2 regions of the Aureimonas sp. N4 genome follow, and region 1 is predicted to be linked to the other one. Evidence: predicted binding sites of a transcription regulator. Region 1 holds the regulator's gene; the other holds the start of a gene.
The links. Region 1 encodes LexA, which represses DNA repair genes until DNA is damaged. Its sites were predicted from a motif close to TGTTCNNNNTGTGTTCNG; they were not measured.
Positions count from the first base shown of each region.

Region 2: a site for LexA is predicted at 7,799-7,816, ahead of recA (recombinase RecA). Genes of this name have one in related genera too.

Region 1 covers NZ_BBWS01000042.1:78,661-94,218, forward strand. Annotated here, with positions in the region: gene fabZ (3-hydroxyacyl-ACP dehydratase FabZ) at 1-278, shown strand, start outside; gene lpxA (acyl-ACP--UDP-N-acetylglucosamine O-acyltransferase) at 282-1,091, shown strand; gene AUL28_RS12990 (LpxI family protein) at 1,061-1,972, shown strand; gene lpxB (lipid-A-disaccharide synthase) at 1,969-3,144, shown strand; gene gltA (citrate synthase) at 3,174-4,460, opposite strand; gene gltX (glutamate--tRNA ligase) at 4,746-6,170, opposite strand; gene AUL28_RS13010 (ComEC/Rec2 family competence protein) at 6,411-8,576, shown strand; gene lexA (transcriptional repressor LexA) at 8,557-9,291, opposite strand; gene AUL28_RS13020 (molybdopterin molybdotransferase MoeA) at 9,363-10,574, opposite strand; gene moaC (cyclic pyranopterin monophosphate synthase MoaC) at 10,571-11,053, opposite strand; gene trpC (indole-3-glycerol phosphate synthase TrpC) at 11,050-11,859, opposite strand; gene trpD (anthranilate phosphoribosyltransferase) at 11,856-12,887, opposite strand; gene AUL28_RS13040 (SurA N-terminal domain-containing protein) at 12,884-14,770, opposite strand; gene tpiA (triose-phosphate isomerase) at 14,918-15,558, shown strand, end outside.
Region 2 covers NZ_BBWS01000055.1:68,041-83,598, forward strand. Annotated here, with positions in the region: gene AUL28_RS18805 (YcjX family protein) at 1-417, opposite strand, end outside; gene dksA (RNA polymerase-binding protein DksA) at 772-1,188, shown strand; gene AUL28_RS23385 (hypothetical protein) at 1,261-2,298, shown strand; gene AUL28_RS23390 (hypothetical protein) at 2,640-3,227, shown strand; gene cckA (cell cycle histidine kinase CckA) at 3,312-5,882, shown strand; gene AUL28_RS18830 (pseudouridine-5'-phosphate glycosidase) at 5,883-6,803, opposite strand; gene AUL28_RS18835 (PfkB family carbohydrate kinase) at 6,800-7,762, opposite strand; gene recA (recombinase RecA) at 7,909-8,988, shown strand; gene alaS (alanine--tRNA ligase) at 9,158-11,806, shown strand; gene AUL28_RS18850 (MFS transporter) at 12,168-13,418, shown strand; gene AUL28_RS18855 (NADP-dependent isocitrate dehydrogenase) at 13,428-14,645, opposite strand; gene AUL28_RS18860 (RNA methyltransferase) at 14,848-15,558, shown strand, end outside.

The DNA of each region.
Region 1 (15,558 bases):
TGCCAGGCGTTCTGATCATCGAGGGTATGGCGCAGACGGCCGGAGCCATTTGCCAGCTCGCGACGGGTGGAACGGCCAGCTCGATCGTTTATTTCATGACCATCGATAACGCCAAGTTCCGCAAGCCTGTGGTGCCTGGAGACCGTCTCGAATACCACGTCACGCAGTCGAAGAAGCGCGGAAATATCTGGAAATTCGATTGCGTCGCTCTGGTCGATGGCGCGAAGGTTGCCGAGGCGACCATCAGCGCCATGCTGGTGCCGGAAGGTTCGAACTAGACGATGGCACATGAGACGTTCATTCATCCGACGGCGGTTGTCGAAGATGGCGCAACCATCGGTGTCGGATGCTCGATCGGGCCGTTTTGCCATATCGGGCCGAATGTCGTTCTGGGTGCCGGTTCGACGCTGCGTTCCCATGTCGTGATCGCCGGGCATACGCAAATCGGTGATGGTGCGAAAATTTATCCTTTCGCTTCCATCGGGCATGACCCCCAACATTTGAAGTATCAGGGCGAGGAGACCCGGCTCATTATCGGCGCGAATTGCCTGATTCGCGAACATGTGACCTTGAATCCTGGCACGGTCCAAGGGCGCTCGGAAACGACGGTCGGAGACAATTGCGCATTCTTCACTGGCTCGCATGTCGCGCATGACTGCGTCGTTGGATCGAACGTGACGTTGATCAACCACGTCATGCTCGCGGGGCATTGCGTCGTGGGCGATTACGCGACCATCGCCGGCGGATCGGGAATCCATCAGTTCACGCGAGTGGGCCATCACGCCTATGTCGGCGGGCTGGCGGCCGTCGAGGGTGACGTCATTCCCTTCGGCATGGTTCTCGGCAACCGAGCCTATCTGTCGGGGCTGAATGTCATCGGCATGAAGCGGGCGGGGTTCGGTCGCGAGGCGATCCGAAACGTGCGAAAAGCCTACCGTATGCTGTTCTCGGACGATCTGACCTTCCGCGAAAACATGGAGGAGGTCGAGGCGGAATATCCCGACGACCCGTTGGTTCAGGATCTTCTTGGGTTCATCAAATCGGGGGGAGATCGGGCCTTGTGCTTTCCTCGGAGCACACGACCGGCTTGACCACAATCCGTGGCTTGCGCCCCAGCCAGCCTCTCGAGCGACTTGGAATAGTCGCCGGCGGCGGCATGCTTCCTCTGCTGATCGCGCAGGAGGCGAAGGATCTGGGTTGGCAGCCCTTCATTGTCGCCATAGCGGATGGACGCCAACGGAGCTGGGAGGGGTGGGATCACATTTCCCTGCCGTGGAGCCGCACGGGGGATGTGTTCGACCATCTTCGCCGAAGGAATGTGAGTAAGATTGTTTTCTCCGGCACAATCTCGGTTCGTCCGGATTATCGGTCGATGCTGCCAAGCTGGCCGACGCTCAAGATGCTACCCGAGCTCTTTCGGATGACCCAAGGCGGAGACGACAGTCTGCTCCGCGCCGTCGCGCAGGTTTTTGAACGACGCGGAGTGGAGGTGCTGAGCGTTCAGACCATCATGCCGGACCTCCTTCTTCCGCTCGGAAACTTGACCAATGTAGCGGTTGTGGCCAATCACGAAGCCGCCATCGGCCGGGCGGAAATCGCTGCCGTTCGTCTCGGCCTTCTGGATATCGGTCAGGCCGTCGTTGCCTCCCAAGACCGCATCATCGCTCTGGAGGGGATCGAAGGTACACGGGAGCTGCTGCTTCGCGTCGCGGATTTGCGAAGTCGAAAGCGGATCGGCCGTGGGGAGGCTTGCGTCCTGTTCAAAGCTTTCAAGCCACAGCAGGATATGCGCTTCGACCTCCCCAGTATCGGCGTCGAAACCATCGCTCAGGCCGAGGCGGCGGGCATTGCCGGCATCGCCATGACTGCCAAACGATCGCTGGTGATTGAGCCACAGAAGGTAGCGGACGCTGCTCAGGCCGCCGGCCTCTTCGTTCTGGGGGTGCAAGACGTGGAAGACGGTCGGCTATGAAGATAGCCTTCGTGCTCGGCGAGGAATCGGCTGACCGGATTGGAAGCGAGGTAGCGCGGGCTTTGCGCGTGCGATTGGGTCCATCGCTGCAACTCGTTGGGCTGGGCGGTAAAGCTCTGGAGAGGGAAGGTCTCGAAAGCCTTTTCGATGTCGAGGAACTGTCGATCATCGGCGTCGGTGCCATCCTGGCTCGCCTGCCGCGACTTCTATTCCGGCTTCGACAGACAGTCGAGTTCCTTGTGGCGGAGAAGCCGGATGCGATCATCACGATCGACAGCTTCACGTTTACCAATCGCGTCGCCCTCCGAGTTCGAAAGCGGTGGCCAGAGGCCACCATCGTCAACGTCGTGCCGCCGGCGATCTGGGCCTACAAGCCGGGCCGGGCGCAGGCCCTCGGCCAAGCCGTCGATCATGTTGCGAGCTTGTTTCCCTTCGAGCCTCATTATCTCGCCGAACACGGTGGTCCGCCGGCGACCTATGTCGGCCATCCGCTTCTCGATCATCCCGGCTTGGACGCGATTCTGGAGCGCGAACGCTTCTCAGGGATGCGCCCGCCCTCCGAGCCAGCGCATCTCCTGATCCTGCCAGGCTCGCGGCGCGGCGAGATCCATCGTCTGATGGATGATTTCGGGCGGACCTACACATTGCTCCATGAGCGGATGCCCGGTCTGCGCGCGAGTCTTCCGGTTGTGCCGCGGGTCAGAAATCTGATCGAGCAACGCCTCAAGACTTGGCCTGTTCGCCCCGAGCTTCTCGAGGGCAACGAGGCGAAATGGTCGGCTTTCGGGACAGCTGACGCGGCTTTGGCGGCCAGTGGCACCGTGTCGCTCGAACTCGCCCTAGCAGGGGTTCCGATGGTCCTGGCGTATAGGCTGGACCCCGTATCCTATCTGCTGCGCCATCTCGTCACCGGCTGGACGGCGGCATTACCGAATTTCTTAGCGGGCCACCCGCTGGTGCCCGAACATTTTCACGAATTCGTTCGTCCGGAAGCGCTCGCCCGACGGCTGGAACGGCTGATGAAGCCGACGCCCGAGCGGGCTGCACAACTCGAAGGGCTGAGGCAAATTCGCGAGGTGATGGGGGTCGAACATCCGCCCGCCCAGACGATCGCCGATCTCATCCTTCGCGAGATCGAAACCCGCAAGACAGGCAAAAAAACAGGCGCCTGAAGCGCCTGTTTCCATATTTGATACTTCGATCAGCGATCGCCGACCGAGAGGTAGTCGCGCTGGGGCGCACCCGTGTAGAGCTGACGTGGGCGGCCGATGCGCTGATGCGGGTCCTCGATCATTTCCTTCCACTGCGCGATCCAGCCGACCGTGCGCGCAACAGCGAACAGAACGGTGAACATCGTGGTCGGGAAGCCGAGCGCCTTCAGCGTGATGCCCGAATAGAAATCGACGTTCGGGTATAGCTTCTTCTCGATGAAATACTCGTCGTGCAACGCGATATGCTCGAGTTCCATGGCGACTTCGAGCAGCGGATCGTCCTTAATGCCGAGTTCGTTCAGAACTTCGTGGCACGTCTGCTGCATGATCTTGGCGCGCGGATCGTAATTCTTGTAGACCCGGTGACCGAAGCCCATGAGGCGGAACGGATCGTTCTTGTCCTTCGCGCGAGCGATGAACTCGGGAATTCGATCCTTGGAGCCGATCTCTGCCAGCATGTTGAGCGCGGCTTCGTTGGCGCCGCCGTGAGCGGGCCCCCAAAGGCAGGCGATGCCAGCTGCGATGCAGGCGAACGGATTGGCACCCGACGAGCCGGCAAGACGAACCGTCGAGGTCGATGCGTTCTGCTCGTGGTCGGCATGCAGAATGAAAATGCGGTCCATCGCTTTCGCAAGAACCGGGTTGATCTGATACGGCTCGCAGGGAACCGCGAAGCACATGTGAAGGAAGTTTTCCGCGTAGGACAGATCGTTGCGCGGATAAACGAACGGCTGGCCGATATGGTACTTGTAGGCCATGGCGGCGAGCGTCGGGGTCTTCGCGATCATGCGGATCGACGCGACCATCCGCTGATGCGGATCGGTGATGTCGGTGGAGTCGTGATAGAAAGCGGAGAGAGCGCCAACCGAACCGACCATGACGGCCATCGGATGCGCGTCGCGGCGGAAGCCCGTATAGAAGCGGGACATCTGCTCGTGCACCATGGTGTGGCGCGTCACGTGGTAGACGAAGTCGGCTCGCTCGCTCGCGGTCGGCAGTTCGCCGTAGAGGAGGAGATAGCAAGTCTCCAGGAAGTCACCGCGTTCCGCGAGCTGATCGATCGGATAGCCGCGATGCAGAAGCACGCCTTCGTCACCATCGATATAGGTGATCTTCGACTCGCAGGACGCCGTCGAAGTGAAGCCCGGATCGTAAGTGAACAGGCCCGTGTTCTTATAGAGGGACGCGATGTCGACCACATCGGGTCCGATGGTTCCTGATCGGAGCGTCAGCTCCGCGCTCTTGTCTCCAAGGGCCAGTTTCGCCGATTGATTCATGCGTTACCCCTTCTGCACGAGCTCAGGCGCCCATGGCCGCTCCTGCGGCGAACGCCAGCTTCGTGCGAATGCGTATCGGAAAGGTGGTTAAGGAACAAGTTTCTGGAGGAAAGCATTTTTGCGCCGCAACACCCGCTCCAGCTCGACGTCGAACGTCCACGCCTTCGAAGAGGCCTCGCGAAGACGAACGATTCAGTTCGCCCTCGCGTCAAAAGCGGTTTGAAAGAGGAGCTTCGGCGTTCATCTCTTTCGAAGGCAGGCCTTTAGCGCCCTGTTGTAGTCGCCTTACGCCGACACCTGGTCCTGAAGTCGTCCGAGCGTTTCCTCACGCCCGAGGACGGCCAGGACGTCATACACGCCCGGGGATGTGGAACGGCCCGTGAGGGCGGCGCGAAGGGGCTGGGCGATCTTTCCAAGTTTCAGTCCCGACGATTCGGCAAATCCCTTGATCGCGACTTCCAAGGGGGCGGCGGACCAGTCGGTCACCTCATTCAAGACAGGCAAGAGATCACGCAGAATGTCGCGTCCGCCATTGGCAAGAATGTCGGCTGCCTTCTCATCCAGCGAAAGCGGGCGCTGGGCAAAGAGATAGGCCGAACTTTCGGTCAGCTCCACCAGCGTCTTGGCTCGCTCCTTCAGCCCGGCCATGGCCGCGCCGAGCCGCGCGCGAACGGTCGCATCGTCCTGCTGACGCAGAATATCGCCATTCGGCAGATGGTCGCGTTCCACCATCAGTGTCTCGACGAGATCATCGTCCGACGAGCCGCGAATCCAATGGCCGTTGATCGCATCCAGCTTGGCGAAATCAAAGCGAGCGGCGCCCTTGTTGATGTCGGCCGTATCGAACCACGAGATCATGTTCTCGATCGACATCACCTCATCGTCGCCATGGCTCCAGCCGAGGCGCACGAGATAATTGAGAAGTGCTTTCGGCAGGTAGCCCATCCCGCGATAGGCATCGACACCCAAAGCGCCGTGCCGCTTCGAGAGCTTGGCGCCGTCCGCACCATGAATGAGCGGAATATGCGCCATGATGGGCACGTCCCAGCCCATCGCCTGATAGATCAGGGTCTGACGTCCGGCATTCGTCAGGTGATCGTCGCCGCGAATGATATGCGTCACGCCCATGTCGTGATCGTCCACGACGACGGCGTGCATATAGGTGGGGGTGCCATCCGAGCGGAGCAGGATGAAATCATCCAAATCCTTGTTCGGAAAACGAACGTCTCCCTGAACCACATCGCGAACCAAGGTCTCGCCGTCTTGCGGCGCCTTGATGCGGATCACCGGAGCAACGCCGGCGGGGGCCTCCGAGGGGTCGCGGTCGCGCCAGCGGCCATCGTAGCGCGGCGGGCGCTTTTCGGCTTTCGCCTTCTCGCGCATTTCATCGAGCTCGGCGGGGGAAGCGTAACAATAATAAGCCTTGCCAGCGGCGACCAGTTCTTCCGCCACCTCGCGATGCCGGGCAGCGCGAGCAAACTGCGACACAGGCTCACCATCGGCTTTCAGGCCGAGCCAGTCGAGACCTTCGATGATCGCCTGAACCGCCGCGTCCGTTGAGCGCTCGCGGTCCGTATCCTCGATCCGCAGCAGCATCGTGCCACCCATGCGCCGGGCATAGAGCCAGTTGAACAGGGCCGTTCTCGCGCCGCCGATGTGAAGGAAGCCTGTCGGCGAGGGGGCGAAACGTGTCACCACGCGGTCGGTCATTCGTCTGCCTTTGAGAGCGGGGCGCGACTCGCCGCAGGCCCCGGTTGGGATGCGCCTGTCCGGACAGACCGGGCTGCGCTTTCGTTCTCCGGTGTGTAACATACGCCTAGAAGGACTCAAGGCGGAGCGCCCGTGCCGGCTTCAACGCCTGATGCACCGATGCCATCGACATCGGATCTGCGGATCGACAAGCCGGGTGGGCGCTCCGAGCAGAGATGGGGGCGCAGCCGCAATTCTTTGTTGCGCCTGAAAGCCTGGCTGGCCGATCAAATCCAGATCGAGCAAGAGCAGCGCTCGTCTTTCGCGTTCCTTCCGATCGGGACCATGCTGGCGATCGGTTTGATCTATGGATGCGGCTGGCGCCCCTTTGTCTGGCTCGCGCCCGCCCTTCTTGCGCTGTGCTGGCTTGCTTCGAGGGTCTTCGAGGCTAAGCCTTTCATGCGGTCGCTGCTTCTCCTGCCTCTTGGCTTCGGTTTGGGGCTGGGTGCGGGATGGGTGGAACTGACCACGACACAAACGGTCATGTTGTCTGGGAATGCCACGACACGCATTATCGGCGTAGTGACTCTGCGGGAACAGAACGATCGCGGGCGCTATCGATACACGATCGATGTCGAGCGAACGGAGCGGCCGACCCTTTCGCGTCCGCCGCAACGCGTTCGCGTTCTCGTATCGAGCCGACACGAGCCCTTGCCCATCGGAGCCCGCTACGCCGGGCTGGTGCGGCTAAGTCCGCCAGCAGGGCCAGCCTTTCCCGGCGCTTATGATTTTGCCTTCACGCCGTTTTTCGATGGTACGAGCGCGTTCGGCTATTCCTTGGGCCCTCCCAAGGTCTCCGAAGAGGAGGAGGCGGTACCCAGCGGCCTGATGGGCCAAGTCGCAAGCCTTCGTCTTGCGATCGGCGAACGCATCCGCGCCGTGTTGCCAGACGAACGGGGAGCCGTCGCGGCGGCCTTGATCAATGGCGAACGGGCCGGCATCCCCAAGGACGTCGAAGACGCGCTCCGTGCGACGGGTCTTGCCCATGTCCTCTCGATTTCCGGGTTCCACATGGCACTGGTCGCGGGCATGACCATGGTCGTTGTGCGAGGCGCGGCTGCCGCTTTTCCGGCCATCGCCCTTCGATGGCAGACGAGGAAGATCGGCGCGGTCCTGGCCTTGGGGGTCACCGGCTTCTACTTCCTATTGGCCGGGGACAATGCCGCCACCGAACGCTCCTTCATCATGATCGCCATCATGCTGGGCGCGGTTCTGGTGGATCGGCCTGCACTGACAATCCGCAACGTCGGTATGGCAGCGATGGCGGTGATGCTGATCTCTCCGCACGCCCTAATGACCGCTACATTTCAAATGTCTTTCGCAGCAACCGCCGCTCTCGTGGGTGCATACGGCGCATACTCTCGCTGGTCGAACCAGTCCGACGGTAAGGCAAGCGATCACGCTCGCTTTCGAACACTCGCGCTTTTGCTTCTCGGCGCGTTTCTGTCATCCCTGATCGCGGGTGCGGCGACCGCACCCTATGCGGTCTATCATTTTCAGCGAGCCGCTCCATTCGGCCTCGTGGCCAATGTTCTGGCGACGCCGATCTTTTCGTTCTGGATCATGCCGCTCGCTCTGGCTTCGGTCTGCCTGATGCCCTTTGGTTGGGAAAGCATGGCGCTGCATCCCATCGGTTGGGGGCTGGACGTCGTATTCTGGCTGGCGAAAGGCCTGGCTGAAGAATTACCGGACTACGCCGTGGGCCAGATCGGCCTCGCAAGCCTTCTCAGCCTCACTATGGCTTTGCTCGTCCTGTCGTTTTGCCAGAGCGCGATGCGCTGGCTCTTCGTTTTGCCATTGACGCTCGGCTGGGTGTTGATCCCACCGACCAATCGACCCGAGCTTCTGATTGCGGAGGATGCTCGGGATATCGCGGTGATCGGCCAGGATGGATCGACCATTGATCTGCGCAAGCGGCCCAATCGCTTCATCCACGATCAATGGCAACGCGCATTTCAACTTCGATTGCCACCGTCTCGTACCCCTCGGAAGCAGTTCGAATGTTCAGGCGATATCTGCCGCGCGACATCGCGGTCAGGCCTCCGCATCGCATGGAGCGACAAACTGGAACGTATGGGAGAGCTTTGCGACAGTGCCGACATCGCCGTGATGGCGCGAGCGCCCCGCATGACGTCGTGCCGTTCCGGCGCGAAGCTCGTCACGCTTCGCACTCTCCGGCAGACCGGCGCTCTTTTGCTTCCCTCCGCAAACGGAGCGCAATGGACCCTTCAACCCTCGATCGCTCGGCCCTTCAACGAATGGAACGTGCATCGATCGGCCCCATGGCCGGAAAGCGAAAGGCGAAACCAGCGCTCCGAACCCGGGCAGGTCGGGTTACCTCATCGTTCTAGTGATAGCGCCGAATGAGCCCGACAAGACGCCCTTGAACCTTGACCCGGCCCGCTTCCAAAACACGCGTCTCATAGGCAGGATTGGCGGCTTCCAATTCCACGACGGAGCCTCGCCGACGAAAGCGCTTGAGCGTCGCCTCTTCGTCGTCGATCAGAGCCACGACGATCTCGCCCGCTGTCGCCGTCTCAGAACGCTGGATCAGAACCGTGTCTCCGTCCAGAATGCCCGCATCGACCATCGAATCGCCTTTGACGTCCAAGGCGTAGTGTTCACCGGAGCCGAACATCTCGACCGGGAGGGCGATGGACCGGCTGTTTTGTTGGATCGCAGAAATGGGAACGCCTGCAGCAATGCGTCCCATGACCGGTACGGGCATCGAATCATTGGCCGGTTCCGCTCTCGCCAGGACCGGCTCGATTCCGGCACGCTTCGGAAGAGGGATCACTTGCCGCGAGATCGACGCTTCCGACGCCGTCGGTACCGCCAAACCGCCGTTCGAATCCTTGCCACTCAGGGAGTCCGGCAGGCGCAGGACTTCCAAAGCCCGAGCCCGATTGGGGAGACGCCGGATAAAGCCCCGTTCCTCCAAGGCGGTGATGAGACGATGGATTCCCGATTTGGATTTCAGATCCAGGGCCTCCTTCATCTCGTCGAAGGAGGGAGGAATTCCGACCGATTGCAAACGGTCATGAATGAAAAGAAGCAATTCATGCTGCTTGCGGGTCAACATCGCGCGAATCCGGACAAAACAAAACCTGAACAAACCCTATCTGTTCTGTTTGTGTTCTGCAAGGAACTCCATCACGTCAATCGAACGAACTCGCAGGTTTCTCCCGGCTGGGCGGCGGCGGCATGAGGGGGACGAACCAAAAGGGCATCGGCGGTCGCGAAGACACTCAGAAGCGAGGAGTCCTGCCGAGCAAGCGGCATGAGGACCGTTCGTCCGTCGTCGTCTTGTTGGATCGTTGCGCGCATGAAGTCCGCCCGATGGTCATTCTCGAAAACGGCCGCACCGAGTGTTCCGGTTTCGTATCGGACGCGAGACGGGCGCCCGGCGAGACGTTCCACGAGCGGCCGGAGAAACAATTCCGCCGTTACGAGGCTCGACGCCGGGTTGCCGGGCAGGCCCAGGAATCGCATCCCCTCATGGCGACCTGCCATCAGGGGTTTTCCCGGTCGCATGGCGACCTTCCAGAAATCCAGTTCGACACCGCACTCCCGCAGGACCGGCGCAACAAGATCATGATCACCGACCGAAGCTCCGCCGATGGTCACGAAAACGTCGATTCCCTCGGCTCTGGCATTCTCGAAAACCTGTCGCAAGGCCGCTCGATCGTCGGGGACGATGCCATAGGAGATGGCGTCGCCACCCGCCGCGTCCACGATGGCCGCGATACCGAAACCGTTTGACGCGACGATCTGCGAGGGACCAGGGCGCGTGCCGGGCCAGACCAGTTCGCTGCCCGTCATGACGATCGCGATCCGGGGGCGAGCGCGAACGGGCACAAAATCGTATCCGGCGCTTGCCGCGAGAGCGATGGAAGCAGGGCGCAAAACGACCCCATCCGCTAGAACGGGCTTACCTGCTTGGAAGTCATTGCCGGCAGGGCGGATATGGCGTCCCGGCTGCACAGGCTCCAGCACGATGACAGTCGAAGGGTCGGGACGTTCTGTGTTTTCCTGGATTACGACGGCATCTGCCCCTGCGGGTACAGGAGCACCGGTAAAGATCCGTACGGCCTGATTTGCCGAGACCGTCCCCTCGAAGGCTGCGCCGGCAGCCGCTTCGCCAATAACGCGAAGTTCCGTTGCCGCAGAGCGCAGATCGTCGGCACGAACGGCGTATCCATCCATGGCGGAGGCATCGAAGGCCGGTTGCGTCAGCCGAGCCACGAGATCGCCCGCCAGACGCCGACCGGCCAGAGCGTCGAGCCCGACCTGCTCGATACGCCGAACGGGTTCGGCGTCCGTCAGCAACCTCGCCAAAGCCTCTTCGACTGGAAGGAGGCTCACTCGGCGCTCCACGCACCCGATCGGCCGCCGGCTTTTTCCAACAACCGGATAGCGCTGATGGTCATGCTGCGATCCACCGCCTTCGCCATATCGTAGATCGTGAGGCAAGCCACCGAAACGGCTGTCAACGCCTCCATCTCGATTCCGGTCTTGCCACTCACGCGGCAAGTCGCGGTGACGCGAATGCCGGGAAGAGCCGGTTCGAACTCCAGTTCGACCGACACCTTCTCCAACATCAGGGGATGGCAGAGAGGGATCAGATCATGGGTCTTCTTCGCGCCCATGATTCCGGCGATACGCGCGATCGCCGTGACATCGCCCTTCTTGAGGCTGCCTTCTCGAATCAGATCGAGCGTTTCGGCCTTCATCAGCACGAGCCCTTCGGCGCGAGCCGTTCGGATCGTTTCGGCCTTCTCGCCGACATCCACCATATGGGCGGAGCCATCGGCGGCGAGATGCGTCAGGGATGGTTCGCTCATGCGCTATGAGAATCTCCGCCAAACAGCAACCTGCGCGTCGCCGCCTCGACATCGTCGTGCCGCATCAGGCTCTCGCCCACGAGGAAGGTCCGAATGCCGGACGCGGCCAGCCGAACGCAGTCCTCATGACCATTGATCGCGCTTTCACCGACGACGATCCGGTCAGCGGGAACGATGCGCGCCAGTCGCTCGCTCGTCCCGATATCGGTTTCGAAGGTCCGCAGATTGCGATTGTTGACGCCAAACAGCGACGATCGGAGCTTGAGCGCCCGTTCGGCCTCCGTCTCGTCATGCACTTCCAGCAACACATCGAGACCGAGTTCGATCGCGGCGCACTCCAGTTCGTTGGCCAGCGCATCGTCCACGGCAGCGAGAATGATCAGAATAGCGTCCGCTCCCCAGGCGCGAGCCTGCGCCACCTGATAGGTATCGAACAGAAAGTCCTTGCGAAGCGCGGGCAGGGCGGTCGCACCTCGTGCCGCCGTCAGATATTCTGGGGCACCTTGAAAGGACGGAGCGTCGGTCAAAACACTGAGACACGCGGCGCCCGCGCGCTCATACGCCTGCGCGATCGATACCGGCTCGAAATCAGGTCGGATGAGCCCTTTGGAGGGGCTCGCCTTTTTCACTTCCGCGATCAGCGCGAACTGACCGAGCGAATGCTTGCGCCGCAGCGCATCGGCAAAGCCCCGAGTCGGCGGCAGGTCACGAATGACGCTTTCAAGAGCGGACAGGGACATCACGCGCTTCGCGTCAGCGATCTCTTCGCGCTTGTAGGTTTCGATCCTTTTGAGAATGTCGGTCACGACGGTCTTCTCCCGATCTCTTGTGAGGTTGTCACGAGCCGGGCCAGCGCTTCAGCCGCTCGCCCTTCGGCGAGTGAGGCTTTCGCCATTGCGACCCCCTGGTCCAGACTTGACGCCTTATCGGCGACGACCAGAGCACCGGCAGCATTGAGCAGCACGATGTCCCGATAGGCGCTGGGCTCGTTGGCCAGAACACGGCGAAGCGCTTCGGCATTATGTGCCGCATCGCCGCCGATGAGGTCCGAGGTGGGATGGAGCGCGAGCCCCGCGTCTTCGGGCGTCAGTTCCCATTCGCGGATCGAGCCATGTTCCAAACTGGCGACATGCGTGCGACCGCAAACCGTCATCTCATCCAGACCCTCCCCGTGGACGACCCAGGCTTTCTCGGCCCCCAACGCGTTCAAGGCCTCCGCAAGGGGGCGAACCCATTCACGGGAATAGACCCCCAACAGGAGCCTTTTGACGCCGGCCGGATTCGCCAAAGGACCGAGCAGGTTGAAGATCGTGCGGGTTCCGAGTTCCACGCGGCTGGGGCCCACAAAGCGCATAGCCGCATGATGCGTGGGCGCGAACATGAAGCCTAAGCCGGCGGTGGAAATGACCTCTCCGATCTGATCCGGAGAGAGATCGACATTGACACCCAGCGCCGCCAGCACATCCGCCGAACCCGACCTGGAGGACAGCGCCCGGTTGCCATGCTTGGCGACCGTCAGGCCGCAACCTGCAACGACGAAGGCCGCGCAGGTCGAGACATTGTAGGTTCCCGCGTGATCGCCGCCCGTCCCCACGATGTCGATCGCATCGCCAGGGGCCTCCACCGGGAGCATGTTGGCACGCATGACGTCCACCGCGCCGGCGATCTCGTCCACGACCTCGCCACGCACCCGCAGCGCCATTAGGAACCCACCGATCTGCGAGGGCGTCGCTTCTCCCGACATCAGGATCGAGAAGGCCTCCCGCGCTTCCGCCCGGTTGAGCGCCTCACCGGCTGCGACCTTGGTCAGAAGCGGCTTCATTCCTGCGCTCATCGAACGCTCGCCTTCGCCTGCTGAATCACGGCTTGATTATAGGTCACATCTACCCCGCTCTGGAGCGAGACGATGTAGCTCTGTTCGAGATCGCCCCGAAGCGCTTGGCTCAATCCGGTCTTCGTGGTCTGCGCGACGGAGGCCGCGGGGTCAGCCGGCGGCGCCACTTCGGACACCTGGAGAACCAGAACTTGCCCGGAATCCTTCGCAGGTGTGGAGGCAACGAACCCTTGCGGCCCGGAGAAGGCTGCGCGCATCCCCGCTTCGCCCAGAACGGGCAGGGCGGACTGCCGCGTCACGGCCGAGGCCGTCTGAAGAGACAGTCCCTCGACTTCCGCCATGTCGCCGAAGGACTGGCCCTTGCGAACACGCTCGGCCAGAGACTGGCCGCGATCGACCGCCATCTGGACCGCCTCGTCCTGCTTCCAGTCCGCTGTTACGCGGGCGCGAACTTCATCCAGCGGACGCTCCCGCGAAGGGATGACTTCGCCTGGTGCCAGGAAAACGTAGCTGTTTCCATCGAAATTGACCGGCGGAATATCGTTGCCTTCGTCACCCGTGAAGACAGCACCCAAGACTTGCTGGGAGCCAGGGATCGTGTCGAGCTTCGTGCCGTCCTGCCTCACCCCTTCCCGCGATACGGGCGGCACCGACACCACCTTCAAGCCCGCCTGTTCGGCGGCCTCAGCGAGCGGAGCCCCACTTTGCAGGGCATCCGACATCGTGTTGTAGGCGCTTGTGATACGCGCATTGGTCGCATCGCGGGCGAGACTCTGGCGGATGTCCGCTCTGACATCATCCAGCGGACGCACGACCTCCGGCTCGACCGCAGTGACGTTCAGAATCACGGGTCCGAACGGACCCTCCACGACCCCGGTCGGGACACCCACCTGAGCGCCGAAGGCGGCATCCGCGAGCGTCGCGTTCCCAAGAGCCGCACGACCGATCGTTCCGAGATCGGCCACTTCGCGCCCTGCCTGCTTGGCGGCATCGGCTAGGGAACGGCCGGATGCGATGGCTTGCGCGGCGGCGTCGGCAGTTGCGCGGTCCGGGAAAACGACCTGCTGAACGGCGCGGCGCTCGGGCGTCGTGAACTGGGCGCGGTTGGCCTTGTAGTAGCGCGCGATCTCCTCGTCCGTGACCTTGTCCGTCTCGGCCATGGTGGCCGGCGTCAGAGCCACATAGGAGAACCCTCGATATTCGGGCGCGCGATACGTGTCCTGATGCTCGGTGTAATAGGTGCTGAGATCATCGTCCGATGGATCGGACATGCTGTCAGCGGGCTGGGGCTGGAGAACCGCATATTGAACGGTGCGCCGCTCTCCATTGTAGATCCCCAAGGCATCGACAAAGGCGTTGGGGATCACGACGTCGTCCGCCACGGCACCGAGCAATTGCCCTCGCACCGCCGAGCGCCTGAGATCCGTGAGATAAGCTGCTTCGCTGAGACCGGCATTTGCCAACACCGCCCGCATGGTGTCACGCGAAAAGCGGCCGCTTGCGTCTTGAAAGGCTTTCTCGCGCTGAACCAGCGTGATCAATCCCTCATCGGAAACGGCGATGCCATCATGCTCGGCTTTTAGATCGACCAACGCGCCGGCTCGCAATTGCGCCAGAACGGTCTGGTCCACGCCGAACATTTCGGCTTGTTCGGACGTCGGGCGACGCTGCAGCTGCTGTGCGAGGCGATTGAGCCCCTGCTGATAGGCCTGCTGGTATTCCGCCACCGAAACCCGGATGTCACCGGCTTGCAGAACGGTCGAACCCGAGCCGTGGGACCGCAGCCCATCCGCGATACCCCACACCACGAAGCTGAAGGCGAGGCCACCCAGCAAAAGTTTGGCGACCCAACCCGAGGCACCGCGACGCATCTGGTTCAGCATTCGCTGCGAACTCCCGATCTTCCTAGTCTCATCGATGTCCCGAATAGGCATTCCGAACGGAGAAGAAAAGTCGATCCTGCCGAAGCGCCGGTTTGATTTTCCCGATCTCGGCCGATAGCTGTCGAAATGGGATGGAGAAAATTCACAATGAGACGGGAGGAGAACAACTTGGCTCGCAAGATTTTGATCGCGGGAAACTGGAAGATGAATGGCTTGTCGAGCCAGCTCGAAGAAGTCCGGAAGATTTCCGAAGGCTGCAGCGCCACCGTGGGGGAGGTCGATATTCTGGTGTGTCCGCCGGCAACGCTCCTGCGAACCGTTCGAGACGCAGCCCATTCCGATCTTCTGGTCGGCGCGCAAAATTGTCATGCCAAGGAAAAGGGTGCTCATACTGGCGACATCTCGGCCGAGATGCTGCGCGACGCCGGTGCGTCGCATGTGATCGTCGGCCATTCGGAACGCCGTGTCGATCATAGCGAATGCTGCGCGACCGTTCGAAGCAAGTTGGAGGCCGCGCACCGCGCGGGGCTGGTCGCCATTGTCTGTATTGGCGAAACGCTGGAGGAACGCGAAGCGGGAGAAGCGCTGAGCGTCCTTGAGCGCCAGCTCGAAAATTCGCTTCATGACGACGTCACCGCCGAGAACACCATCATTGCCTACGAGCCGATCTGGGCGATCGGGACCGGCAAGACCGCATCGGCCGGAGATGTCGCAGAGGTCCACTCGCATCTGCGTCGTCGCTTGGTGGAGCGGTTCGGCCAGGAGATCGGAACCAGCCTGCGACTTCT
Region 2 (15,558 bases), on a different contig from region 1:
TTCGCCGGGATAGTCCACGATATCGACCGAAAGCTTGCCTGCGGAGAAGAAGCGTGACCAACCGGACGCCGACTCGAATTCGATCGTCAACCGAAGCTCCGAGATGGCCCTTGTCGATTGCGGCCAAAGGCGATCGGTCAGGACCGCGCGCAGATGCTCCTCGTACTGGAAGCGCGGAACGGCATCGTCTGGCTGCTCCTCCAGAAAGGCGCGACGAATTCGCCCGCTCGCCTGCGCATCGAAAAGCGGGAGGCGCCCCCCGTGAACCAGATTGTGGACGAGGGAGGTGATGAAGACTGTCTTGCCCGCCCGAGACAGGCCGGCGACCCCAAGCCGCAGGTTGGGATGAAACAGACCCGCCCCGCGATCGGTCAGGTTGTCGAAAACGATTCGCGCTTCGTCGGCAAGGGAGGTCATGAAAGCGGCGGGAGCCTCAATGTCGGTTGAGCGTCCATATAAGGATGCAGAACCGGTTCGAAAGCCTATCGATCCGCGACCGGTCCGGTCTCGAGCGATTCGCTTTGAACGGTCGATACGCCCTCGTGTTTTGCACTGCGAAGCCGTTCGTAAACCCTCGAGTGTGGTTGGATCGGGTGGGTATCAAGACGATCCGACGCTTCCCGCGCCGCTCAGCGCATGTTCCCGGGATCAAAACTCGTTGTCCGACGGAAGCTTAGGCGCGATCGATGCGTTACCTCATCCGTGCGCGAGACGCTTGTTCGGTGCCGACGGCATGGTTATAAGCGCCCCAACTTGGCTTGGAGGTGGCATATGAGCGAAACCTTACCCATTGGAACTGGCGTTCCTGAGGACGGGCCGTTCATGAACGACCGGCAGAAGGAATATTTCCGCCGTAAGCTCCTGGCTTGGAAGAATGACATTCTCCGCGAAGCCAAGGAGACTCTGGACGCCTTGGCGACGGAAAACGCCAATCAGGCCGACGCGGCGGACCGAGCCTCGTCGGAAACCGATCGCTCGATCGAGCTTCGGGCTCGCGATCGCCAGAGAAAGCTGATTTCCAAAATCGACGCCGCGCTGGAGCGGATCGAAGATGGAACCTATGGTTACTGTGAAGAAACGGGTGAGCCGATCAGTCTGAAACGGCTGGACGCGCGTCCCATAGCAACCATGACGCTCGAAGCACAGGAACGACACGAACGCCGCGAGAAGGTTTATCGCGACGAATGACGAGGCTACGCTGCGCAAACGATCGCAGCCGCACTCGAATGGGATAGCCACAACAAAAAAGCGGGCTGCTGAATGCAGCCCGCTTTTTTGTTGTTTGTTGGAGAAGAGGGACTGGGATTTGGCTCCACAGTCCCGCCTGCTTGTCAGCGCCGATCCGGCGAGACGTCCAAGCTAAAGTCGTGGAGCAGCCGCTCCATCTCTTCTTCGAGCGTTAGATTGCGTTCCGCCTTTGGCGCATCGGCAATCGTTGGGCTTGTCGCAGGGTTTTCCGGCGGCCTGGGAGCCACGGGGGGAGCCTCGGGTGGTTTCGCCTGCGCCGGGGCGTCGATGACGGGAGCGGCCGTAGGAGCTGGCCGAGGCTCCATCGTCGGTGGTGACGCCGGGGCCATGCTCGGCGGCAAGGGCGTCGTGCGACGGGATTGGATCGTCGAAGCGAAGCTTCGAACCGTCAATGGCGCTGGGCCTTCAGCTAATGGCGCTTCCGTTCCCCTTGGCTCCATCGGCTCGGCGTTCTGGCTCATCCAATTCGACGGGTCGCGCGCAGGCGGACTCGACGAAGGCTCGATCGCGAGCGGCGAGGTTGGCGTCAGGGTGGGCTCGGTGCGAACAGGCGCGGGCGAAAAGGAAACGGACGGCGTCGGCGACCAAAGCGAGCGAGCGAGACCCGACATGGGCGATGCCGCCGGGCTGATCGGCGCGGGAGCGGGAGGGGGCGGCTCGGATGCCTTTTCGTCGGCTGACAAAGACGGCGGCGTCACCGGAGGCGCGACACGCGGCGTGTTGGCCAGAGTCGGTGTTGCCATGGAGCGCGGAGCGCCGCCCTGTGTGTTCTGTGACGACACGGGCGGAAAGACCGGATTGGGGCGGGGTGCTGGCATGACTGGCACGGGCGCTGGTTCGGGCGAGGCCGGCTTCTGCAAATCGACTTTCGGAGAGTTCTCCTCTGATGACCCGAACCCGACCGCAGACGCCACCGCCGCCTCGCGCGGCATCGGAGCCGGAGATACCGGACGGTCCTCAGCCAACGGTCCCGCCACGGGAGCAAAGGCGACCTCCCTTGCTTCGATCGGGCGCGCCGGAGGGGCCAGAACCGGCGGGGCAGGCACCTGACGAACAGGTTCGGGCTGCGCCGGCGCAATCGAAACGGGCGGGGCCGGCATGGCCGGCGGCGGTGGCAAGGGCACAGGCCGTTGCGGCGCAACGGCGATCGGCGCCGCCTCGGGCGCACGCGGTGTGGGGACTGGCATAGGTTCGGGCGCGGGAACCGGTACGCGGACGGGTTCGGACGGCGCGCCGCGTTGTGGCTCGGGGGCGAGCATCATCGAAGGTTCGATCGCTGGGCGAGCCGGCGGCGCATCTCGCCGAGGCTCCATCACAGGGTCGCCGGCTCTTGCGGTCTGAATGGCGAGTGGAACCTCGGGCAGAATCGGCTCGTCCCGCATGATGGGGTGATGCGCGGGTTCGGGCGTCTCGGCGGCACGGGGGGACGGGGGCGTGCGGCGATGCGGCAAGGGGGCACCTGCCGGGCGCTCACCCATATCGGGCTCCTGCCGCGCCGGCGGAGCACCGGGCGGAACTCGGCGCGCCACCTGACCCCGGAAGATACTCTGTTCCACCACGAGATCGTTGGACCCGCCGATCAGAATCAGATGCTCCGCTTCGTCGCGGCGCACCAGAACGAGCTTGCGACGCTGGTCCACGGCGATCGCGTCCAGCACCGCGAGACGTGGCGCGCGATGGCGACTGCCGATCCCGCTGCCGCCGGCAAAAATGCGCTTGGCCAAGCCGACCAGCAGCAGGACCAGGAGGATGACCACCGCCGCTGCCAAAATCACCGAAACGATCGGCGCCAGATTCTCACCGACCACGCCGGCCAACCATTCACGCATTCACCATACCTCCGCGATGCCGGCGGTCCGTTCGTCGTTGACGTCTCGGGACCGCAATCGGTATTCGGTTCTTATGTCGCTGCCCGTCCTGATACAGGGTCAGGTCAGCTTCGGCCCATACTGCCGTGTCAGGATGACGTTCGGCAATGACGGGCGCAAATTCGACAGAATCTCGTGCGCTTCGCGCCGTTTGGTCGTAACCTTTCCAGCCCGTTATCGGAAGGGCCGATGCCGATGCATGGAGCATCCCCTGTGGAACAGACAGCGCCGGTTGCGCCAACTCCCCTGAGCGACAAGCCCTTGATCGATCGCCATCCTGATTCGACCGGGGTGCGGCGAATCCTGTTTCTGGCCGGGTTCCTCTTCGTCTTCGCGGCGACACTTGCCCTGTTTGGCCATGTCTATGGAGCGATCGCTCTTCTCGGTATTTTCGGTCTGCTGGCCATGGTCGGGATCGCCGCCGTCTTCGGTTTGGCGCTCGGACTGTTGCAATTCGGCTTCAAGCGGATGGATCAGGGAATCGCCAAGGCGTTTCTGGACGATCTGCCGACCGGAACGCTCGTGACCGACCGGCGAGGGCGCGTGGTCTATGCGAACCGGGCTTATGGGGTTCGCACCGGGGCTCAGTCCGCCGGCGAGGTTCGCACGCTCGAACGCCTTCTTTCGCGGGAGCCCGAGGCATCCGAAGCGATCTATCGGCTCGCCAATCTGGCGCAGGAGGGCATGGTTGGTCAGGAGGAGTTCCGACTGACGCGTGAACTCGGCAGCCGGACCGCCGAAACCTCGCCGCGCTGGTACCGCGCCTCCGTGCGCCCGCTGACCGCCGAGAACGGCTCGCTTCAAGTCTGGCAGATCGCCGACATCACACCGGAGCGCGAGGAGCAGGAGAGCTTTTTCCGCGATCTCCAGCACGCCATCGACTATCTCGACCACGCGCCGGCGGGTTTCTTCGCCGCCGATGATTCGGGTCGTCTCGGCTATATCAACGCGACGCTCGCCGAATGGCTTCGGATCGATCTGGCATCGTTCAAGCCCTATGGGCCGTCGATCTTCGACTATCTGCGCGAGGAGGATGCGGCGCTGCTGCGCCGCACGAAGCATATCCGCGACGACAGCGGCATCTCATCGGTCGATCTCGACCTCGTCACGTCTTCGGGCCAGCGCTTGCCTGTCCGGCTTCTTCGCAATTTCGCACCTGCCGGAGAGCGCCTAAAAGGCGTCACCCGCACGCTCGTTCTGAACCGAGTGGGTGCGGGCGAGCAGGAACAGGCCTTGCGCGCGGCCGAGGTACGATTCACGCGCTTCTTCAACTCGTCTCCGATGGCCATTGCGGCGCTCGACGCCAACGGTCGAATCGCGCGTGCCAACGGCGCGTTCGGTCGTCTATTTGGCGAGAGTGCCGCCATCGGCGCGCAGCCGATCATGGATTGTGTTCGCGACGAAAATCGCGAGGCGATCCGGCAAGCGCTGCAAGCCGCCGCGCGCGGGCAGGCGGACATTCCTCCGGTGGATGCCGAGCTTCTCAGCGAGCCCGTGCGCTCCACGCGCCTCTACGTTAGCGCAAATGCCGACATTCACGATGGAACCGGCGAAGTCGCCATCCTCTATGGCGTCGACATCACCCAGCAGCGCACGCTCGAAGACCAGTTCGCCAAGAGCCAGAAGATGCAGGCGATCGGCAATCTGGCCGGCGGCATTGCGCATGACTTCAACAACGTCCTGACGATCATCACGGCGTCGGTGGACTTCCTGCTCCTGAATCATCGCTCGGGCGATCCGTCCTTCCAGGATCTCCTGCTGATCAAGCAGAGCGCCAATCGCGCGGCCTCGCTGGTCCGGCAGCTTCTGGCCTATTCACGCCGTCAGACCATGCGTCCCAAGATGCTGAATCTGACCGACGTCATCGCGGATATGCACCTTCTCTTGAAGCGCATCTCCGGCGACCTCGTCAAATTGGAGCGCCACCACGCGCGTGATCTCTGGCCTGTCATGGCCGATATCGGACAGTTCGAGCAGGTCGTCACCAATCTCGTGCAAAACGCGCGCGACGCCATGGCGACACAAGGGACGGTGACGATCTCGACGCGCAACGTTTCCGCCGCCGAAGTGCCGGGCTTCGGCTATGGCGAGTTGATCGAAGCCGATTACGTGCTGATGGAAGTTTCGGATACGGGCTCCGGCATGCCGGCCGATGTCGCGGAGCGGATCTTCGAACCCTTCTTCACGACAAAGGAAATCGGCAAGGGTACGGGCCTCGGCCTGTCCATGGTCTACGGAATCGTGAAGCAGTCCGGCGGCTTCATCTTCGTGGAGTCGCGACAGGGCGAAGGGACGGTGTTCCGCATCTTCCTGCCGCGTCACATTCCGGCGGAGATCGCCGCACCGCGGCCCGAGCAGTCGGGCGTGCAGGCGGCAGGCGCCAAGATGGACCTGTCGGGCACTGCGTCCATCCTGCTCGTCGAGGACGAAGACAATGTTCGCGCCGGAAACGTACGCGCTTTGAAGATGCGCGGATACGATGTCCACGAGGCGGCGAGCGGGCTGGAAGCGCTGGACGTGATGGAAGAACTGGACGGCAAGGTCGATCTCGTCGTGTCGGACGTCGTGATGCCGGAAATGGACGGGCCGACGCTGCTGCGCGAAATGCGCAAGGTTCGGCCCGATCTCAAGTTCATCTTCGTCTCAGGCTATGCCGAGGACGCCTTCGCCAAGAATCTGCCGGAGGGGGAAAAGTTCGGCTTCCTGCCGAAACCCTTCTCCCTCCGTGACTTGGCGGTCGCCGTTAAAGAGGCGCTCGAAGAGTGATCAGCGGATCGGACGCTTGGCGAGGCCGACCGCGACGCGAGCGGCCAGCCGAGCATTCGAGCGGACGAGGTCGATATTGGTCGCCAGCGACTTGCCCTCGCTGAGTTCAAAGATCTTTTGAAGCAGGAAGGGCGTCGTCGCCTTGCCGGTGACACCCTTCGCATCGGCATCCGCCAATGCCGCATCGATCCAGCCGCCGATGGTCGCGCTGTCGATTTCCAGCTCTTCGGGCAGAGGGTTGGCGATCAGCATACCGCCATGGATGTCGAGCCGTTCGCGAACGCGTTGGAATTCGGCGATCTCGTCGGCCGAATCCATCCGGATCGGCGTCGCGATGCCGGATCGGCGCGACCAGAAGGCGGGCAATTCGTCCACGCCGTATCCGACGACCGGAACACCCTTCGTTTCAAGAACTTCGAAGGTCTTCTTGAGATCGAGGATCGCCTTGGCTCCTGCCGACACGACGACGACGCGCGTCTGAGACAACTCGTCCAGATCGGCCGAAATGTCGAAGCTGGTCTCGGCGCCCTTGTGCACGCCACCGATGCCGCCCGTCGCGAAGACTTCGATACCCGCCAAACGCGCGGCGATCATCGTGGCGGCGACGGTGGTCGAGCCCGTGCGACCGGCCGCCACAGCATAGGCAAGGTCGGCGCGCGAGAGTTTCAAAGCGCCCTTGGTCTGCGCCAATGTCTCGAGCTGCGCGTCGGTCAGGCCGACATGCAATTTGCCGTCGATCACGGCGATCGTTGCCGGTTCGGCGCCTTCCTCGCGAATGATGGCTTCTACCTCACGCGCCATATCGAGGTTCTTCGGCCAAGGCATGCCGTGGGTGATGATGGTCGATTCCAGCGCCACGACGGCGCGGCCGAATTGTAGGGCCTCGGCGACGGAAGGAGAAAGATGGATCATGTCGTTCATGCGGATCGGTCCTGGTGGACGGGGGTGGGAGAGGGAAGCGCGGCCGCCAAGGAGCGGCATTGCGGCAAGGACTGGGGGGGAAGTTCGTGCGCGATATGAAGCGCCGAAGCACACATTCCAACGCGCGCGGCCTCGGTAAAGTTTGTGCCGGTGACCGATTCCAGAATGGTGATCGCCGCCAACGTATCGCCCGCGCCTGTCACGTCGCGAATGGCTGGGACTTGCGGGGGCGACTGAAGGACGAGACCGTCTTCATTCAGAATAGCCGCCGAGCGCGGGCCGTCCGTCACGACCGCCCGTCGTAGGCCAAGCTCGCGTAACGCCTGCGCGAGATGCTCGACCGGGCTGTCCTTCGGTCGGCCCGCGAGCGAGGCGGCTTCGGTACGGGACAGGAACAATGCCGTCAACCGGGGCAGACATGGCCGCAGGCGCAAAACCTTGGAGGGAGAAACCGCAATCGCGAAAATCGGCCCGTTCGTCTTGTGCTCGGCCAGATAGGCCAACGTTTCGCTTGGTAAATTGGCATCCACGACGCAGGCCTGCGCCGCGTTCAGGCGATGCCGCAAATGGGCGCGTTTCAGCGCTCGGGGCGTCAGGAGATCGTAGATGTCCATATCTGCGACGGCCGCGCGCAACTCGCCGGTATCATCCAGAATCGCGGTATAGCTGGCCGAGCGGCGATCCAGCCAGGATAGTGCGCCGTCCCCGATCCGCTCGGCTTCCAAGGCGATCTCGATGGACGCAGCGATCGGATCGCCGCCGCGGGCGCTCACGACATGCGGGGCGGCGCCTTGCCGGGCCAAAGCGCGAGCGACGTTGAAGCTCGCGCCACCGATGAATTCCCGGCACGAACCGGGGTTCGATGCCGCCGCTTGAAACGGCACGGATGACCGCGCCACGCGGTCGAGATGCGCCCCTCCGAACAGGACGACATCCAACCCGTCGATAGGGAGCTTCATGCCGCTTTCTCCGGGTGGATCATCGAGAACGCAAATGAGAACAAAAAGGGAATATCCCTTGAACGATGAGAACGAAAAGAGTACATACACGTCACAGCCAAGCGGATTGCACCCGGTTCGCCCACATGAAATAAGGTCTTGTTTTCATGGCCCAAAGCTCACTCCGTCTCGTTGAGGATACTTCGGTGGACAAGAACAAGGCGCTCGATGCAGCGCTTTCGCAGATCGAACGGGCCTTCGGCAAGGGCTCTATCATGCGTCTCGGGCAAACCGAGAAGCTCGACATCGAGACGGTTTCGACCGGATCCCTCGGCCTCGACATCGCGCTCGGGATCGGCGGCCTTCCGAAGGGACGCATTGTCGAAATCTATGGCCCGGAATCCTCGGGCAAGACGACCCTGGCGCTGCACACTGTGGCCGAAGCGCAGAAGGCCGGTGGCATCTGCGCGTTCGTGGACGCCGAACATGCGCTTGATCCCGTCTATGCCCGCAAGCTCGGCGTCGATCTCGACAATCTCCTGATCTCGCAGCCCGACACCGGCGAGCAGGCGCTGGAAATCGTGGACACGCTGGTTCGCTCCGGCGCGATCGATGTTCTCGTGGTCGATTCGGTGGCAGCGCTCACGCCTCGGGCCGAAATCGAAGGCGAGATGGGCGACTCGTTGCCGGGCATGCAGGCGCGCCTGATGAGCCAGGCGCTGCGCAAGCTCACCGGCTCGATCTCGCGCTCCAAGTGCATGGTCATCTTCATCAACCAGATCCGCATGAAGATCGGCGTCATGTTCGGCTCGCCCGAAACGACCACGGGCGGCAACGCACTGAAATTCTACGCCTCGGTTCGTCTCGACATTCGCCGGATCGGTTCCATCAAGGAGCGCGAAGAGGTGACGGGCAACCAGACGCGCGTGAAAGTGGTGAAGAACAAGCTGGCCCCGCCGTTCAAGCAGGTCGAGTTCGACATCATGTATGGCGAGGGCGTGTCCAAGATGGGCGAGCTCGTCGATCTGGGCGTCAAGTCCGGCATCGTCGAGAAGTCCGGCGCTTGGTTCTCGTATAATTCCCAGCGTCTCGGCCAAGGCCGCGAGAACGCCAAGGCGACCATGCGGGACAACCCGGCCTTGGCGGCGGAGGTCGAATCGGCCATCCGCCAGAACGCCGGCCTGATCGCGGAGAAGCTTCTGGATGCCGGCCCCTCCGAGGACGGCGACGACGACGGCGAAGCCTGATGAACAGAAAACGCCCGCCTCTCTGGCGGGCGTTTTCGTATGTGGGTGTCTCTTGGCTTCGCATGGCCGTTGCAAGCCCGACATAGACAGGGTTTTGCCTCGCCGCTAAAAGGCTTGCGCGGAGCGGTAACCATGCCCCGGCCGCGTTTTCCCAATTGAAGGTTTTTCCATGAGTGGCGTGAACGAGATCCGGTCGACCTTTCTTCAATATTTCGCGAAGAACGGGCATGAGCCGGTCGCCTCCTCGCCGCTCGTGCCGCGCAACGACCCCACCCTGATGTTCACGAACGCCGGCATGGTGCAGTTCAAGAACGTCTTCACCGGGTTGGAGAAGCGCGATTACACGCGGGCGACCACCGCGCAGAAGGTGGTGCGCGCCGGCGGCAAGCACAACGATCTCGACAATGTCGGCTACACCGCGCGGCATCACACCTTCTTCGAGATGCTCGGTAATTTCTCCTTCGGCGACTATTTCAAGGAAGAGGCGATCAGCCTCGCCTGGAACCTCGTCACCAAGGAATTTGCGCTCGACAAGAGCCGTCTGCTCGTCACCGTCTATTCCGAGGACGAAGAAGCCGCGCGGCTTTGGAAGAGCATCGCCGGTTTCTCCGACGACAAGATCATCCGCATCCCGACCTCGGACAATTTCTGGACCATGGGCGAGACAGGCCCTTGCGGCCCTTGCTCCGAGATCTTCTACGATCAAGGCGAGTCGGTCTGGGGCGGCCCTCCGGGTTCGGCCGAGGAAGATGGCGACCGGTTCCTGGAATTCTGGAACCTCGTCTTCATGCAGTTCGAGCAGGTTTCGCCGGGTGAGCGCGTGGCGCTCCCGCGTCCCTCGATCGATACGGGCATGGGGCTGGAGCGTATCGCCGCGATCTTGCAAGGCGTGACCTCGAACTACGAGATCGATCTGTTCCGCCGCCTAATCGCCGCCGTCGAGGAGGCGATCGGATCGCGGGCCGAAGGCGATGCCCTGGCCAGCCACCGCGTCATCGCGGACCATCTGCGCGCGACAGCCTTCCTGATCGCGGACGGTGTGCTGCCCTCCAACGAAGGGCGCGGCTACGTGCTCCGCCGCATCATGCGGCGCGCGATGCGTCACGCCAAGCTGCTCGGTGCGCGTGAGCCCGTTCTGTTCAAGCTTCTGCCGACGCTCGTGTCCGAAATGGGCCGCGCCTATCCTGAGCTTGTGCGCGCGGAAGCACTGATCTCCGAGACGCTGAAGCTGGAAGAAAAGCGATTTCTGACGACGTTGGATCGCGGCCTGATCCTCCTCAACGAGGCGTCGCAAGACCTCGCGCAGGGGGACAGCCTCGATGGCGAAGTCGCCTTCAAGCTCTACGACACCTATGGCTTTCCGCTCGACCTGACGCAGGACGCGCTTCGTGCACGGGGAGTCGGAGTCGATCTCTCCAGCTTCCAGTCGGCTATGGAACGTCAGAAGGCCGAAGCCCGCGCGAGCTGGGTCGGCTCCGGCGAGGCGGCGGCCGAGACGGTGTGGTTCGCCATTCGCGAGCGCGAAGGCGCGACGGAGTTTCTCGGCTACGACACGGAAGCGGCCGAAGCCGAAGTTCGCGCCATCGTGCGCGATGGCGCCGAGGTGGCGGAAGCGAAGGCCGGCGATGCGGCGGCCGTGGTGCTCAACCAGACGCCTTTCTATGGGGAGTCGGGCGGCCAGGTCGGCGATACCGGCGTGCTCAAAGGCGAGGGCTTGCGCTTCGAAGTGGAGGACACGCAGAAGGTCGCCAATGGCTTGTTCATCCATCGTGGCAAGGTCACGGAAGGGACGCTGAAGCGCGGCGCGGCTCTGGAGCTCGTGGTGGACCACGCTCGTCGTTCGAAGATTCGGTCCAACCATTCCGCGACCCATCTTCTGCACGAGGGTCTGCGCGAAGTTCTGGGAACGCATGTGGCCCAGAAGGGCTCGCAGGTCTCGCCCGATCGCCTGCGCTTCGACTTCTCCCATCCCAAGCCCTTGGACGCTCCCGAGCTGGCGCGTGTCGAGGAACTCGCCAATGCGGTCATTCTTCAGAACACATCCGTCGAAACCCGACTGATGGCCGTGGACGACGCGATCGCGCTCGGAGCCATGGCGCTGTTCGGCGAGAAGTATGGCGACGAGGTTCGTGTCGTTTCCATGGGCGAGCCCAAGGGCGAGAAGGCGGCCTATTCGATCGAGCTTTGCGGCGGAACGCATGTCCGCTCCACCGGCGACATCGGTCTGATCCATGTTCTGTCGGAGAGTGCTGTCGGCGCGGGCGTTCGCCGTGTCGAGGCGCTGACCGGAGCAGCGGCGCGGGACTATCTCCTGGAGCAGGACGCCCGTGTGAAGCGGATTGCCGCGACCCTCAAGGCCGCTCCGAGCGAGATCGTGGAGCGTGTCGAGGCTCTGGCGGAGGATCGCCGCCGCTTGGAGCGTGAGCTGACGGAAGCCAAGAAGAAGCTGGCTTTGGCCGGCGACGGGCAGGGCGCATCCTCTACTCCCAAGGAGATCGGTGGCGTGTCGTTTGTCGGGCGCGTTCTGGACGGCGTGGCGGCGAAAGACCTCAAGGGTCTGGTGGACGAGGTCAAGGCTGGCCTCGGCTCCGGGATCGTGGCCTTCGTGGGCGTGGCCGACGGGAAGGCCAGCGTCGTGATCGGCGTCACCGAGGATCTGACCTCCCGCTTCAGTGCCGTGGATCTGGTCCGGGCCGCCTCGGAAGCGATCGGCGGCAAGGGCGGCGGCGGTCGCCCGGACATGGCTCAGGCAGGCGGGCCGGATGCGGATCGCGCTCAGGACGCCGTGGCCGCCGTGGAAGCGAAGCTCGCATCCTAAGACTATTTTGGCCTTCCCGTCATTATCCGATGGAGCTTACGGGCAGGCTGTGGCCGTAGTCGATGCTAACCCAGACAGCGCTCGTTCGGGGAGGCAACACAGGTTGATTTAAAAAGGGGCGGCTTCATGGGCCGCCCCTTTTTCCATTCCGCCACCGCCCCATCGCGGACCGACGGCCGCAAGAAGTGATTCCGCGCCACTTTGATCCGCAGGCTGGCGCAGGTCGCCGCCTGACTCCGCAGCGGGCGACCCGAGGGAAACCTAACTTTCTGTCCACCTCTTCCGAACTCCGTTGAAGGCGATCACGGTCGCGTTATCGTCCAGCTGGCGGATCATTCATTGGGAATGGGAGGTCAGAACGATGTCCGTTATCAGTTCAGCCGTCAGCGACCTGAAATCCTTGAACGCGTCGCAACGTCATACCTTGCTCGCGTCCTATCTCGGTTGGACGCTCGATGCGTTCGACTTCTTCCTACTGGTCTTCGTCCTCAATGCGATCGCGCAGGAGTTTCGCGTGGGGCTCGAAGCGGTGTCCTACACGCTCTTTCTGACGCTCGCCGCCCGTCCCGTCGGGGCGCTGATTTTCGGCCTCGCGGCGGATCGCTTCGGGCGGCGACCGATCATGATGACCAATATTCTGATCTACTCCGTTCTGGCTTTCGCTTCGGCCTTTTCGCCGAGCCTCACTGTTCTCATCGTCTTGCGGACGCTCTACGGTGTCGCGATGGGCGGTGAGTGGGGAATCGGCTCGTCACTGGTGATGGAAAGCGTGCCTGAGCGTGCGCGAGGTGTCGTGTCGGGTATCCTTCAGGCGGGCTACCCATCGGGGTACCTGATCGCCTCGCTGGTTTATCTGATTGCCTTCCCGCTGGTCGGATGGCGCGGCCTGTTTATGATCGGCATCCTGCCCGCGCTGCTGATCCTCTACATCCGGCGGACGGTGAAGGAGTCCCCTGCGTTCGAGGGGCGGAGGGCCGCTCGTCCTCTGTCTTTGACGCAGGCGTTGAAGGGAAATATCGGCCTGCTGATCTGGGCGGTTCTCTTGATGACCGCGTTCAACTTCTTCAGCCATGGCACGCAGGACGTTTATCCGACCTTCCTGGAGAAGCAGCTCGGCTACTCCAGCACCGTCACCGGAACGATTGCGATCATCTACAATATCGGAGCGATTCTCGGCGGCGTCTGTTTTGGCGCTTGGTCGCAAACGCTCGGCCGTCGGCGTGCCATCGTCGTGGCCGCCCTTCTGGCGATCCCGGCAGCAGGGCTTTGGACTTACGCTCCGAACGCGCCGCTGTTGGCCCTCGGAGCCTTCCTGGTTCAGTTCTGCGTGCAGGGGGCCTGGGGCGTCGTCCCGGCGCATCTCAACGAGATTTCGCCGCCGGATGTGCGAGGCACTTTCCCTGGAACGGCCTATCAGATCGGCAATCTTCTGGCCTCGGGCAATGCGACGATCCAGATCTCGCTCGCCGAGCATTGGGGCGGGAACTATGCGCTTGCGCTTCTCTCGACCATTCTGGTCGTCGCGGTGGCCGTCGCACTTCTCGCCGGCTTCGGCGTCGAGCGGCGCACCGCAGATCTGACAGCCGGCGCGCAGGGCGCGCCGGCTGAATAGAGCTTGAGATCAGGCCGAGGCCATCGCCTTCTTGAGGTTCTCGTCGATCTTGTCGAGGAAGCCGGTCGTGGAGAGCCACGGCTGGTCCGGCCCGATCAGGAGGGCAAGATCCTTTGTCATGTGACCGGCCTCGACGGTATCGATGCAGACCTTCTCGAGCGTGTCGGCAAAGCGCTTCAGCTCGGCATTGTCGTCGAGCTTGGCGCGGTGCGCCAGACCACGGGTCCAGGCGAAGATCGACGCGATCGAGTTGGTCGAGGTCTCCTGACCCTTCTGGTGCTGGCGGTAGTGGCGCGTCACGGTGCCGTGCGCGGCTTCCGCCTCGACCGTCTTGCCGTCCGGCGTCATCAGAACCGAGGTCATGAGGCCAAGCGAGCCGAAGCCCTGGGCCACGATGTCGGACTGCACGTCGCCGTCATAGTTCTTACAGGCCCAGACATAGCCGCCCGACCACTTGAGCGCCGAGGCGACCATGTCGTCGATCAGGCGGTGCTCATAGGTGAGCTTGCGGCTGTCGAACTCGGCTTTGAACTCGGCGTCGAACACCTCTTGGAAGATATCCTTGAAGCGGCCATCGTAGGCCTTCAGGATCGTGTTCTTGGTCGACAGGTAGACCGGATAGCCGCGCAGGAGGCCGTAGTTGAACGAGGCGCGGGCGAACTCGCGGATCGAGTCGTCGAGATTGTACATGGCCATCGCGACACCGGCGGAGGGCGCCTGATAGACCTCGTGCTCAATCACTTCGCCATCTTCGCCGACGAACTTGATCGAGAGCGTGCCCTTGCCGGGGAACTTGAAATCGGTCGCGCGGTACTGGTCGCCGAAGGCATGGCGGCCGACGATGATCGGCTGCGTCCAGCCCGGAACGAGGCGCGGCACGTTCTTCATGATGATCGGCTCGCGGAAGATCACACCGCCGAGGATGTTGCGGATCGTGCCGTTGGGCGACTTCCACATCTTCTTGAGCTTGAACTCTTCGACGCGCTGCTCGTCCGGCGTGATCGTCGCGCACTTGACGCCGACGCCATGCTTCTTGATCGCGTTGGCGGAATCGACCGTGACCTGATCGTTGGTCGCGTCGCGGTTCTCGACCGAAAGGTCGTAATACTCGAGGTCGATGTCGAGATAGGGGTGGATCAGCTTGTCCTTGATCGCCTGCCAGATGATCCGGGTCATCTCGTCGCCGTCCAGCTCCACGACCGGATTTTGGACCTTGATCTTCGCCATATGCTGCTTTCCCCAGATGGCCCCGGCCAGGCGGCCGGAGTGGTGTTGGACAGAGGGCGGGAGTGCCCCCGGCGTGATGGGGCGGCTATAACACCGGCGTCGAGCCCCGCAAAGCCGTCCGCGAGGCTGACGAAGGCTTTGCGCGGGGCGCAAGCCGCGCTAATGGCAGGCAAAGCTAACGAATTGAACGAAAGGGTTCGCCTTGGCCGGCACGAACCGCACCGACGAGAACCTGACCGAGGGACCCGCGATCATTCTGGTGGAGCCTCAGCTCGGCGAGAATATCGGCATGGTGGCGCGGGCCATGGCGAATTTCGGTCTTGCGGACCTGCGGCTGGTCAATCCGCGCGATGGCTGGCCGAACGAGAGGGCGCGAGCGAGCGCCTCGCGCGCCGACCATGTGATCGACGCCGTGAAGCTGTTCGATACGGTCGAGGCGGCGGCGGCGGATCTCACTTATCTCCTGGCCACCACGGCCCGACCTCGCGACTCCGTCAAGACGGTGCGGGGGCCAGACAGCGCGGCAGGCGAGCTGCGCGCGCGCATCGGTTCGGGACAGAAGGCCGGCATCCTGTTCGGGCGCGAACGCTTCGGCCTTTCGAACGAGGAGGTCGATCTGGCCGACGAGATCGTGACCTTCCCGGTCAATCCGGCCTTTGCCTCGCTCAATATCGCGCAGGCCGTCCTGCTGATGAGCTACGAATGGATGAAGTCCGGGTTGGACGAGAACGCCGCGCCGCGTTTCTCGGCGCCCGAGATCGCCCCGGCTGAGAAGGACAATCTCTATCGCTTCTTCGATCATCTGGAAGGCTCGCTCGACGCCGCCGGCTATTTCTTTCCGCCGGCCAAGCGCGAGGTGATGGTGCACAATCTTCGCATCATGCTGACGCGCGCGGGTTTCAGCGGACCCGAA